Regions from separate parts of the Janthinobacterium sp. OK676 genome, predicted to be linked through region 2. Evidence: predicted binding sites of a transcription regulator. Region 2 holds the regulator's gene; the other holds the start of a gene.

Region 1 (4,802 bases), on a different contig from region 2:
CCACTCCAAGCTCGTATGATCTGTGTTGCTGATCCATGAAGCACTGGATAATTTTCTGTATTGGTGGTGGGTGCTGAGAGGCTCGAACTCCCGACCTACGCCTTGTAAGGGCGCCGCTCTACCAACTGAGCTAAGCACCCGCATACCCAGAAAAATATCCCGACGTTTGTCACCACGTCTGGAAGAGGCACTATTATAGGGGGCGCTTTCGTGCTTGTGCAACTATTCTTGAGGGCGAACGGCAGTTTTTTTGCTGAAAAGCGCAAAAATGTTCACGGTAGGGAGTGTTGATGTGTTTTCTTGTTCTGAAATGGGAAAAGCCCTTCGGTTCAGAGAACCAAAGGGCTTTTCTTTTATTGGCGGAGCGGACGGGACTCGAACCCGCGACCCCCGACGTGACAGGCCGGTATTCTAACCAACTGAACTACCACTCCAAGCTCGTATGATCTGTATTGCTGATCCATGAAGCACTGGACAGTTTTCTGATTTGGTGGGTGCTGAGAGGCTCGAACTCCCGACCTACGCCTTGTAAGGGCGCCGCTCTACCAACTGAGCTAAGCACCCAATGCTTGTCTCAGAAAACCATCCCGACGTTTGTCACCACGTCTGGAAGAGGCGCTATTATAGGACGGGTAAAATCCTTGTGCAAGCGCTTTTTTCACATTATTCCGTGATATTCCACTGCGACAGCATCCACGCCATATTGAAAGCGTTCTCGGCGATGGCGTTGTAACGGCCCGAGGCGCCGCCATGGCCGGCGCCCATATTCGTTTTCAGCAGCAGCGGATTGCCGTCCGTCTTATACGCGCGCAGCTTGGCCACGTATTTCGCCGGTTCCCAGTACATGACCTGGCTGTCGTTCAGGCCCGTCGTCACCAGCATGGCCGGGTAATTCTTGCGCGCAATGTTGTCGTATGGCGAGTAGCTGAGCATGTAGTCGTAGGCCGCCTTCTGGTTCGGGTCGCCCCATTCCAGGTATTCGCCCGTCGTCAGCGGCAGGCTGGCGTCCATCATGGTGTTCATCACGTCGACGAAGGGCACGGCCGCGTGCACGGCGTGGAACAGCTCGGGACGCATGTTGACGACGGCGCCCATCAGCAAGCCGCCCGCGCTGCCGCCCTGGATGATCAGGCGGTTCGGACTCGTCCATTTTTCGCGCACTAGGTAGTCGGCGCTGTCGATGAAGTCATTGAAGGTGTTTTTCTTCTTCATCAGCATGCCGTCTTCATGCCACGCTTCGCCCATGTCCGTGCCACCGCGGATATGCGCCTGCGCATAGATGACGCCCCGTTCCAGCAGGCTGATGCGGCTGATGGAAAAAGTGGCTTCCGTCGAGATGCCATACGAGCCATACGAGTACAGCAGCAGCGGCGCCGAGCCGTCGAGCTTCACGCCTTTCTTGTAGACGAGCCACAGCGGCACTTGCACGCCATCGCGCGCTGTCACCCACAGGCGCTGCGTCGTGTAGCGGCTGCCGTCGAAGCCGCCGACGATTTCCTGTTGCTTCAGCACCGTGCGCTTGCCGTCTTGCATTGCCACGTCGATGACGGTGGGCGGCGTGACGGGCGACTGGTAGGACATGCGAAATTGCGTGGCGGAAAACTCCGGCGTGCCGACGGACGTGGCCAGGTAGACGGGATCGTCGAACTGCACCGTCTTCCAGCTATTGCGCGCGAAATCATGGATGCGGGCGCGGTTCAGGGCGCGCGCCTTTTCCATCACCACCAGGTAACCTTGGAAGACGTCGATGGACTGGATCACGGCATCCTTGTTGTGCGGCACGACGCTCTTCCAGTTCTTCGGCTGCGGGGCGGTCACCGGCGCGCTGACGACGCGGAAATTCTTCGCCTCTTTGTTGGTCAGAATAAACAGCTGGCCGTCGCGGTGCTCGACGACGTAGCGGTGGCCTTTTTCGCGTTTCAGCACGCTCTGGAAACTGCCTTGCGGCTTGTTCGTCGGCAGCAGCAGCACTTCGCTCGTATCCGTGCTGCCCGAGGTGAGCACGAAGAACTGCTTGTCGTGCGTGCGGTCCACATGGATGGCGAACTGTTCCACCGGTTCGTGGTAAACCTGTTGCGGCGCGCCGCCCAGGGCCAGGCGGAACACGCGGTCCGAGCGCTTGGTGGTGGCGTCTTCCTGCGCCAGCATCAGGGTGGCGTTGTTGGCCGCCCATGCCAGGGACGTCACGCGCGGCATGGTGTCCGTGAGCAGCTTGCCTGTCTTCAAATCCTTGACGTGCAGCTCGTACTGGCGGAAACCCGTCGTGTCGGTGGTGTAGGCCAGCAGTTGTTCATTCGGGCTGATGGCAAATGCGCGCACGGCAAAGAATTTGTGGCCTTCGGCCAATTGATTCTGGTCCAGCAGGATTTCCTCAAGCGCCTGCGCATCGTAGGCGCCGCTGGCGCCGACGGGACGGCGGCAGTGAATCGGGTATTGCTTGCCCGCTTCCATGCGCGTGTAATAGTAGAAATTGCCCTGGCGCGCAGGCACGGACAAGTCCACTTCCTGCATGCGCCCCTTGACCTCCGCAAACACCTTGTCGGCCAGCGGCTGGATCGGGGCCGTGACGGCGGCCGTGTAGGCGTTTTCCGCATTCAGGTAGTCGATCACGGCAGGATCGGTTTTCTTTTGCAGCCAGCGGTAGTCGTCCGTGACGACGGTGCCGTGGCGCGTTTCCTGCCAGGCCGTCTTGGCGGCAACGGGGGCCGACATGGTGGCGGCGTCAGCGGCCAGCGCGGATGGCGCCAGCGTGGACAGCAGCAGGGCCGGCAGGATGGATAACCAGGCGGACCGGCGGCGCGCAGCGTGATGGGTGATGGACAAGGCGACTCCTTTGAATAGTTGTGTCAGGATTGTAATCTTGCTATTGAGAAAAGCAACCGCCGTGCGCGTGCGTTTCAGCTTGCATCCACGGGCATTTCCAGCGATACTGTATATAACTACAGTATCCCGCCGCGAGGTGTCCTTGACCGCATCTGCCCCCGTACCCTCCGAACCGCGCCGCTGGATAGCCCACCTGGACATGGACGCCTTCTTTGCCTCCGTGGAATTGTTGAAATATCCGGAATTGCGCGGCGAAGCCGTCGTCATCGGCGGCGGGCGCTTGCAGCAGCCCGTGCTGCAGGAAGACGGCACGCGGCAGTTTGCGCGCATGCGCGACTACGTGGGGCGCGGCGTCGTCACCACGTCGACCTATGCGGCGCGCGTGTTCGGCGTCTTTTCCGCCATGGGCATCATGAAGGCGGCCAAGCTGGCGCCCGACAGCATCCTGTTGCCGGCCGATTTTGAAGCTTACCGCGACTATTCGGCCCGCTTCAAGCAGGCCGTGGCCCAGCTGTGTCCCATCATCCAGAACGTGGGTATCGATGAAATCTATGTCGATCTCACCGAATACGGCGAGCAGGCGCCGGCCATGGCGGCCCGCCTGAAGGCGGCCGTGTTCGACGCCACGGGCCTGTCGTGCTCGATCGGTCTGGCGCCCAACAAATTGCTGGCGAAAATCTGTTCCGACCTGGAAAAACCGGACGGCCTGACCATCCTGCACCCGGAGGATGTCGCCACGCGCGTGTGGCCCTTGCCGGCGAAAAAGATCAACGGCATCGGCCCCAAGGCGACGGCCAAGCTGGAAGCACTGGGCATCATCACCATCGGCGAGCTGGCCCGGGCCGACATGGCCATGCTGCGCACGCAGTTCGGCGACCTGTACACGGGCTGGCTGCGCCAGGCGGCGTTGGGCATCGATGACCGGCCCGTGCAGACGAACCGGGAAACCAAGTCCGTCAGTCGTGAAACGACGTTCGAGCGCGACTTGCAGGTGGTGCGCGACCGCGCCACCCTGTCGGAAAAGCTGGAAAGCCTGTGCACGCGCGTGGCGGGCGACCTCGACAAACAATCGCTGGCGGGGCGCACGGTGGGCATCAAGCTGCGTTTCGAGGATTTCAGCACCGTCACGCGCGACGTCACCTTGCCCAGTGCCACGGCGGATGCCGCCGCCATCCTGCGCGCCAGCCGCGATTGCTTGCGGCGCGTGCCATTTGACAAAAAAATCCGCCTGCTGGGCGTGCGCATCTCCACCTTGTCCGACCCTGCCCTCGTGACGCGGCAGGCGCCGGCCCAGGCGGAGCTGTTTCCCGCCCTGTAGCGGCATTCCCCACGCAGCAACAACACCGCGCCAGTCCGCGCTTTTGACGGCATTTCCGTGTTGAAAGTGTAGAATGGCGTTCCCCTGGCACTACTGAAACAAACGGAAGACAAAAACTATGTGGTTCAAGAATCTTCAGATTTACCGCCTGCCCGCACCGTGGGCTTACACGCCAGAACAACTGGAAGAGGCGCTGTCCTCGAACAAATTTACGCCGGCGACCAGCATGGATCTGATGCGCCAGGGCTGGGATACGCCACGCCCGAACGGCGGCCTGGTCCACGTGGTCAACAAGCAGATGCTGATCCTGCTGGGCACGGAAAAGAAACTGCTGCCAGCGACCGTCATCAATCAGGTGGCCAAGGCCCGCGCTGCCGAGATGGAAGAAGCGCAAGGCTTTGCCCCAGGCAAGAAGGCCATGAAGGAATTGAAGGAACGCGTGGCCGACGAACTGCTGCCGCGCGCCTTCAGCATCCGCAGCAACGTCTGGACGTGGATCGACCCCGTCAATGGCTGGCTGGTGGTCGATGCCGCCAGCCCGGCGAAAGCCGATGAAGTCATCAAGCTGCTGTTGAAAGCCGTCGACAAACTGCCGCTGGAAAGCCTGCGCGTGCAGCGCTCGCCCGTGGCGGTGATGACGGAATGGCTGCAGGCTGACGAT
Region 2 (4,802 bases):
TCGACGTGGTCATGCCGATTCCCGATTCCTCGCGTCCGGCCGCCATCCAGCTGGCCATGGCGCTGAACATCGAGTACCGCGAAGGCTTCATCAAGAACCGCTACATCGGCCGCACCTTCATCATGCCGGGTCAGGCGGCGCGCAAGAAATCCGTGCGCCAGAAGCTCAACGCGATCCCGTCCGAGTTCAAGGACAAAGTCGTGCTGCTGGTCGACGATTCCATCGTGCGCGGCACCACCAGCCGTGAAATCGTGCAGATGGCGCGTGAAGCCGGTGCGACGAAGGTCATCTTCGCTTCGGCCGCGCCACCGGTGATCTACCCGAACGTGTACGGCATCGACATGCCGACGCGCGACGAGCTGATCGCCTACGGCCGCACGACGGAAGAGGTGTGCCGCGAAATCACGGCCGATTACCTGGTCTACCAGGATATCGGCGCGCTGAAGCAGGCCATCGCCGACGTCAACCCGGCCCTGACGAACTTCGAGGCTTCGTGCTTCGATGGCGTCTACGTGACGGGCGACGTGTCGCAGGAATACCTGGACCGCCTGGAATATGCGCGCCACCATCCGAAGGCGGCAGCGCCCGAAGATACGCCACGTTCCCAACTGAACCTGAACCTGGCGACAACGGAAGCATAAGTACCTGCCCGGCCGATGCCGGGCTTTTTTTGGGGGCGGACCTTCAGGTCTGACCCCAGCACTTGCCTTGGGTTAAGCGGCAAGACGAGTATTTTGGAACTTCCACCATGACCACCAAAAAAAACTACGGCTTCACCACCACCATCCTGCATAACGACCGCCGCAAGGGCATCGAGCACGGCTCCTTGCACAAGCCCGTGCATACCTCCGTTGCCTTTGGCTACGCCGATGCGCGCCAGCTGGCGTCCGTGTTCCAAGGCAAGGAAGCGGGCTTCCGCTACGGCCGCCAGGGTAACCCGACCGTTTCCGCGCTGGAAGACAAGGTCAACCAGATGGAAGACGGCGTGGCGACCCTGTGCTTCTCCACCGGCATGGGTGCCATCGGCGCCGTGGTGCAATCGTTGCTGCGCGCGGGCGACCATGTCGTGTCGTCGGCCTTCTTGTTTGGCAACACCAACAGCCTGTGGCAAACGGTGACGGGGCAGGGTATCGGCGTGTCCTTCGTCGACGCCACGGACGTGGCCAACGTGGCGGCCGCCATCACGCCGGCCACGCGCATCGTGTTCGTGGAAACCATCGCCAATCCGCGCACGCAGATCGCCGACCTGAAGAAAATCGGCGACCTGTGCCGCGAAAAAGGCATCTTGTACATCGTCGACAACACGATGACGACGCCATATCTGTTCCGCCCGAAAGCCGTGGGCGCGGGCCTGGTGGTCAATGCCTTGACGAAATCGATCGGCGGCCACGGCAATGCCCTGGGCGGCAGCTTGACGGACACGGGCGTGTTCGACTGGACGCAATATCCGAATATCTTTGAGAATTACAAAAAGGCGGCGCCCGCGCAATGGGGCATCGCGCAAATCCGTGCCAAGGCCTTGCGCGACTTCGGCGCCTCGCTGGGGCCGGAGGCGGCGCACCATATCGCCGTCGGCGCGGAAACCATGGCCTTGCGCATGGACCGCACTTGCTCGAACGCCCTGGCGCTGGCCACCATGCTGGCCGCCGACCCGAGAGTGGCGGCCGTGCATTACCCGGGCCTGGCGTCGCACCCGCAGCACGCGCTGGCGACGGACTTGTTCCGCAGCTATGGCTCGCTGTTCAGCTTTGAGCTGAAAGACGGCATCGACTGCTTCGATTTCCTCAACCGTTTGAACTTGGCCATTCCAGCGAGCAACCTCGGCGACACGCGCACCCTCGTCATTCCCGTCGCCCACACGATTTTCTACGAGATGGGGGCCGAGCGTCGCGCCAGCATGGGTATCGCCGAATCCCTGATCCGCGTGTCGGTGGGCATCGAAGATGAGGCCGATCTGCTCGAGGATTTCAGCAATGCGCTGGACGCATAAGCAGCCGCGCATAATGTAAAAAAGGGCCGCGACAGTCATGCTGTCGCGGCCCTTTTTTTACGCTAAAAGCTTAATGCCAGCTGCGCATGAGTCCTACCGCCAAGCCTTCCAGGGCGAACTCATCTTCCGGCGACACGGTAATCACCTTGAAGTCCGGGTTTTCAGGCAGCAGTTCGATGACGGAGCCCGTCTTCTTGTAGCGCTTGACGGTGACTTCGTCGCCGATGCGGGCGACGACGATCTGGCCATTCTTGGCGCTGTCGACTTTTTTCACGGCCAGCAAGTCGCCATCCATGATGCCGGCGTCGCGCATGGACCAGCCGCGCACCTTGAGCAGGAAGTCGGGCTTGGCCGAGAACAGGGCAGGGTCCACGTTGTAGCTCGCTTCCAGGTTTTCCTGCGCCAGGATGGGCGAGCCCGCCGCCACCCGGCCGATCAGGGGCAGCGACATCAGCAGCGCTGCCGGCACTTTCGATGGCGGCGCTTCGGCGGCCGCGCCGATCAGGCGGATGCCGCGCGAGGTGCCGGGCGAAATCTCGATCGCGCCCTTGCGGGCCAGGGCCTGCAAATGCTCTTCGGCCGCGTTGGCCGATTTGAAACCCAGTTCATTGGCGATTTCGGCACGGGTAGGAGGAAAACCCGTGTTTTCAATCGCGTCCTTGATCAGGTTCAGGATTTGTTCTTGTCGTGCTGTCAGCTTGATCATGAGCGGTGGGTGCATACTAAAATGCTGTCTATATGAACAGTCTGTATTTTTGTACAGTATCGCGCACTATGCAAGGGGATTTCGGCCTTTTTGCGTGATTTTGAAAGAAATACTGCTATCCGGGCAAGAAAGGGGCGGCTTGGTGGGCGCGGCGCAAGCAATGATTGAATAGTTTGCGAAAGGCGGTTATAATCTTCGGCTGACCTTCCCACACCCGTCTTGACGCCGGGGTGGGCGATTATCAATCCGACCTGAAGGAGTTTGCATGCGTCATTATGAAATAGTCTTTATCGTCCATCCGGACCAAAGCGAGCAAGTGCCCGCGATGATCGAACGCTACAAAGCCAGCGTAACCACCCGCGGCGGTTCGGTTCACCGCGTGGAAGATTGGGGCCGCCGTCAAATGGCTTACTCGATCCAAAAGCTGCCTAAAGCACACTACATCTGCCTGAACATCGAATGCGACAACGAGACCCTGGTCGAGTTGGAAACAGCATTCAAATTCAATGATGCCGTGTTGCGTCACCTGACCGTTAAAATGAAGAAAGCTGAAACAGCTCCTTCGCCGATGATGAAATCGGTACAACGCGAAGACGCGGCCAAAAGCCACCGCACCGAAGCACCAGCAGCCGCTCCAGCCGCAGCCGCTTAATTTTTGACCAGGATCGTGCGCTGAACCAGCTACAAGTAACCGCCATCATTGCCGAGCGCGAAATATTGCGCTACACCCCGGCAGGGCTGCCGATTGTGAATGCAGTATTGCAACACAGTTCGCAGCAGATGGAAGCAGGGATTGCCCGTTTGACCGAGTTTGATGTTGCCGCGCTAGCCGCTGGCGAAATCTCAGGCCGGTTCAGTCAGGCAAGCTTGGGCGGGATCTATCAGTTCACGGGTTTCCTGGCCAGAAAAAGCCGCAACAGCAAGAGTTTGGTGTTTCACATCATTGATTTTAGTGCAGTCATTCCCGACTAGCGCATTTTAGATACAGGAGCCTGACATGGCATTCGGTAAAAAGTTCGACAAAAATAAGCTCAAGCTTAAAGAAAAACGCAAACAGCAAAACCCATTGTTCAAACGTAAGAAGTTCTGCCGCTTCACGGCAGCTCACGTTGAGCAAGTCGACTACAAAGACGTCGACACGCTGAAAGACTTCGTCCAGGAAAACGGCAAGATCATGCCAGCGCGCCTGACCGGTACCAAAGCGCACTACCAGCGCCAAGTCGACACCGCAATCAAGCGCGCTCGCTTCCTCGCGCTGCTGCCATACACCGATCTGCACCACGCTTAATCGGTCAGATATTCCTGGAGAAGAACTATGCAAATCATTCTGTTAGAAAAAGTTGTTAACGTCGGTAACCTCGGCGAAGTCGTCAAAGTCAAAGACGGTTACGCACGTAACTTCCTGATCCCACAACGCCTGGCACGTCGTGCTACGGCAACCGCTGTGGCTGAATTCGAAGTCAAGCGCGCCGAACTGGAAAAAGCTGCTGCCGCCAAACTGGCCGCATCGCAAGCCCAGGGCGAAAAACTGAGCGGCCTGACCGTTCAAGTTGCTCAAAAAGCTGGCGTCGATGGCCGTCTGTTCGGTTCCGTCACTAACTTCGACATCGCTGAAGCGCTGACCAAGCAAGGTTTTGCTGTTGAAAAAGCACAAATCCGCATGCCTACCGGCCCGCTGAAGATCGTTGGCGAGCACAACGTTTCGGTTGCTCTGCACACCGACGTGGTCGTGGAAGTTGTTATCGCTGTCGTTCCAGACGCGAACGCGTAATTGTCTGCGGGCCTGGCCCGCAAGCATTGCCGCACTATGAAAAGCCGGGTTCGCCCGGCTTTTTTGTGGCCTTTTTTTCGCTCAATTTCAGCCCTTTATTTTTGCCAGCACGCCGAAGCGGGTATAATTCGCGCCATGAACGCCCCCTCTGATCCGCAACTGGATTCCCTCCGTATTCCGCCGCATTCGATCGAAGCAGAACAATCCGTCATCGGTGGTCTGCTGCGCGACAATGCCGCGTATGACCGCATCGCCGACTTCATGCATGCGGAGGATTTCTATCGCTATGACCATCGCATCATCTTCGAGCAAATCGTCAAGATGGTTAACGCTTC

The links. Region 2 encodes LexA, which represses DNA repair genes until DNA is damaged. Its sites were predicted from a motif close to ACTGTATNNNNATACAGT; they were not measured.
Region 1: the regulator LexA is predicted to act here: its motif matches at 2,929-2,946, upstream of dinB (DNA polymerase IV).

The regions. Positions count from the first base shown of each region.
Region 1 covers NZ_FNHA01000013.1:126,370-131,171, forward strand. The annotation lists tRNA gene BLU39_RS23190 (tRNA-Asp) at 1-7, opposite strand, end outside; tRNA gene BLU39_RS23195 (tRNA-Val) at 65-140, opposite strand; tRNA gene BLU39_RS23200 (tRNA-Asp) at 358-434, opposite strand; tRNA gene BLU39_RS23205 (tRNA-Val) at 489-564, opposite strand; gene BLU39_RS23210 (S9 family peptidase) at 664-2,823, opposite strand; gene dinB (DNA polymerase IV) at 2,966-4,141, shown strand; gene BLU39_RS23220 (recombination-associated protein RdgC) at 4,260-4,802, shown strand, end outside.
Region 2 covers NZ_FNHA01000002.1:354,616-359,417, reverse strand. The annotation lists gene purF (amidophosphoribosyltransferase) at 1-641, shown strand, start outside; gene BLU39_RS05180 (cystathionine gamma-synthase family protein) at 749-1,990, shown strand; gene lexA (transcriptional repressor LexA) at 2,061-2,696, opposite strand; gene rpsF (30S ribosomal protein S6) at 2,962-3,348, shown strand; gene priB (primosomal replication protein N) at 3,369-3,668, shown strand; gene rpsR (30S ribosomal protein S18) at 3,694-3,984, shown strand; gene rplI (50S ribosomal protein L9) at 4,012-4,467, shown strand; gene BLU39_RS05150 (replicative DNA helicase) at 4,603-4,802, shown strand, end outside.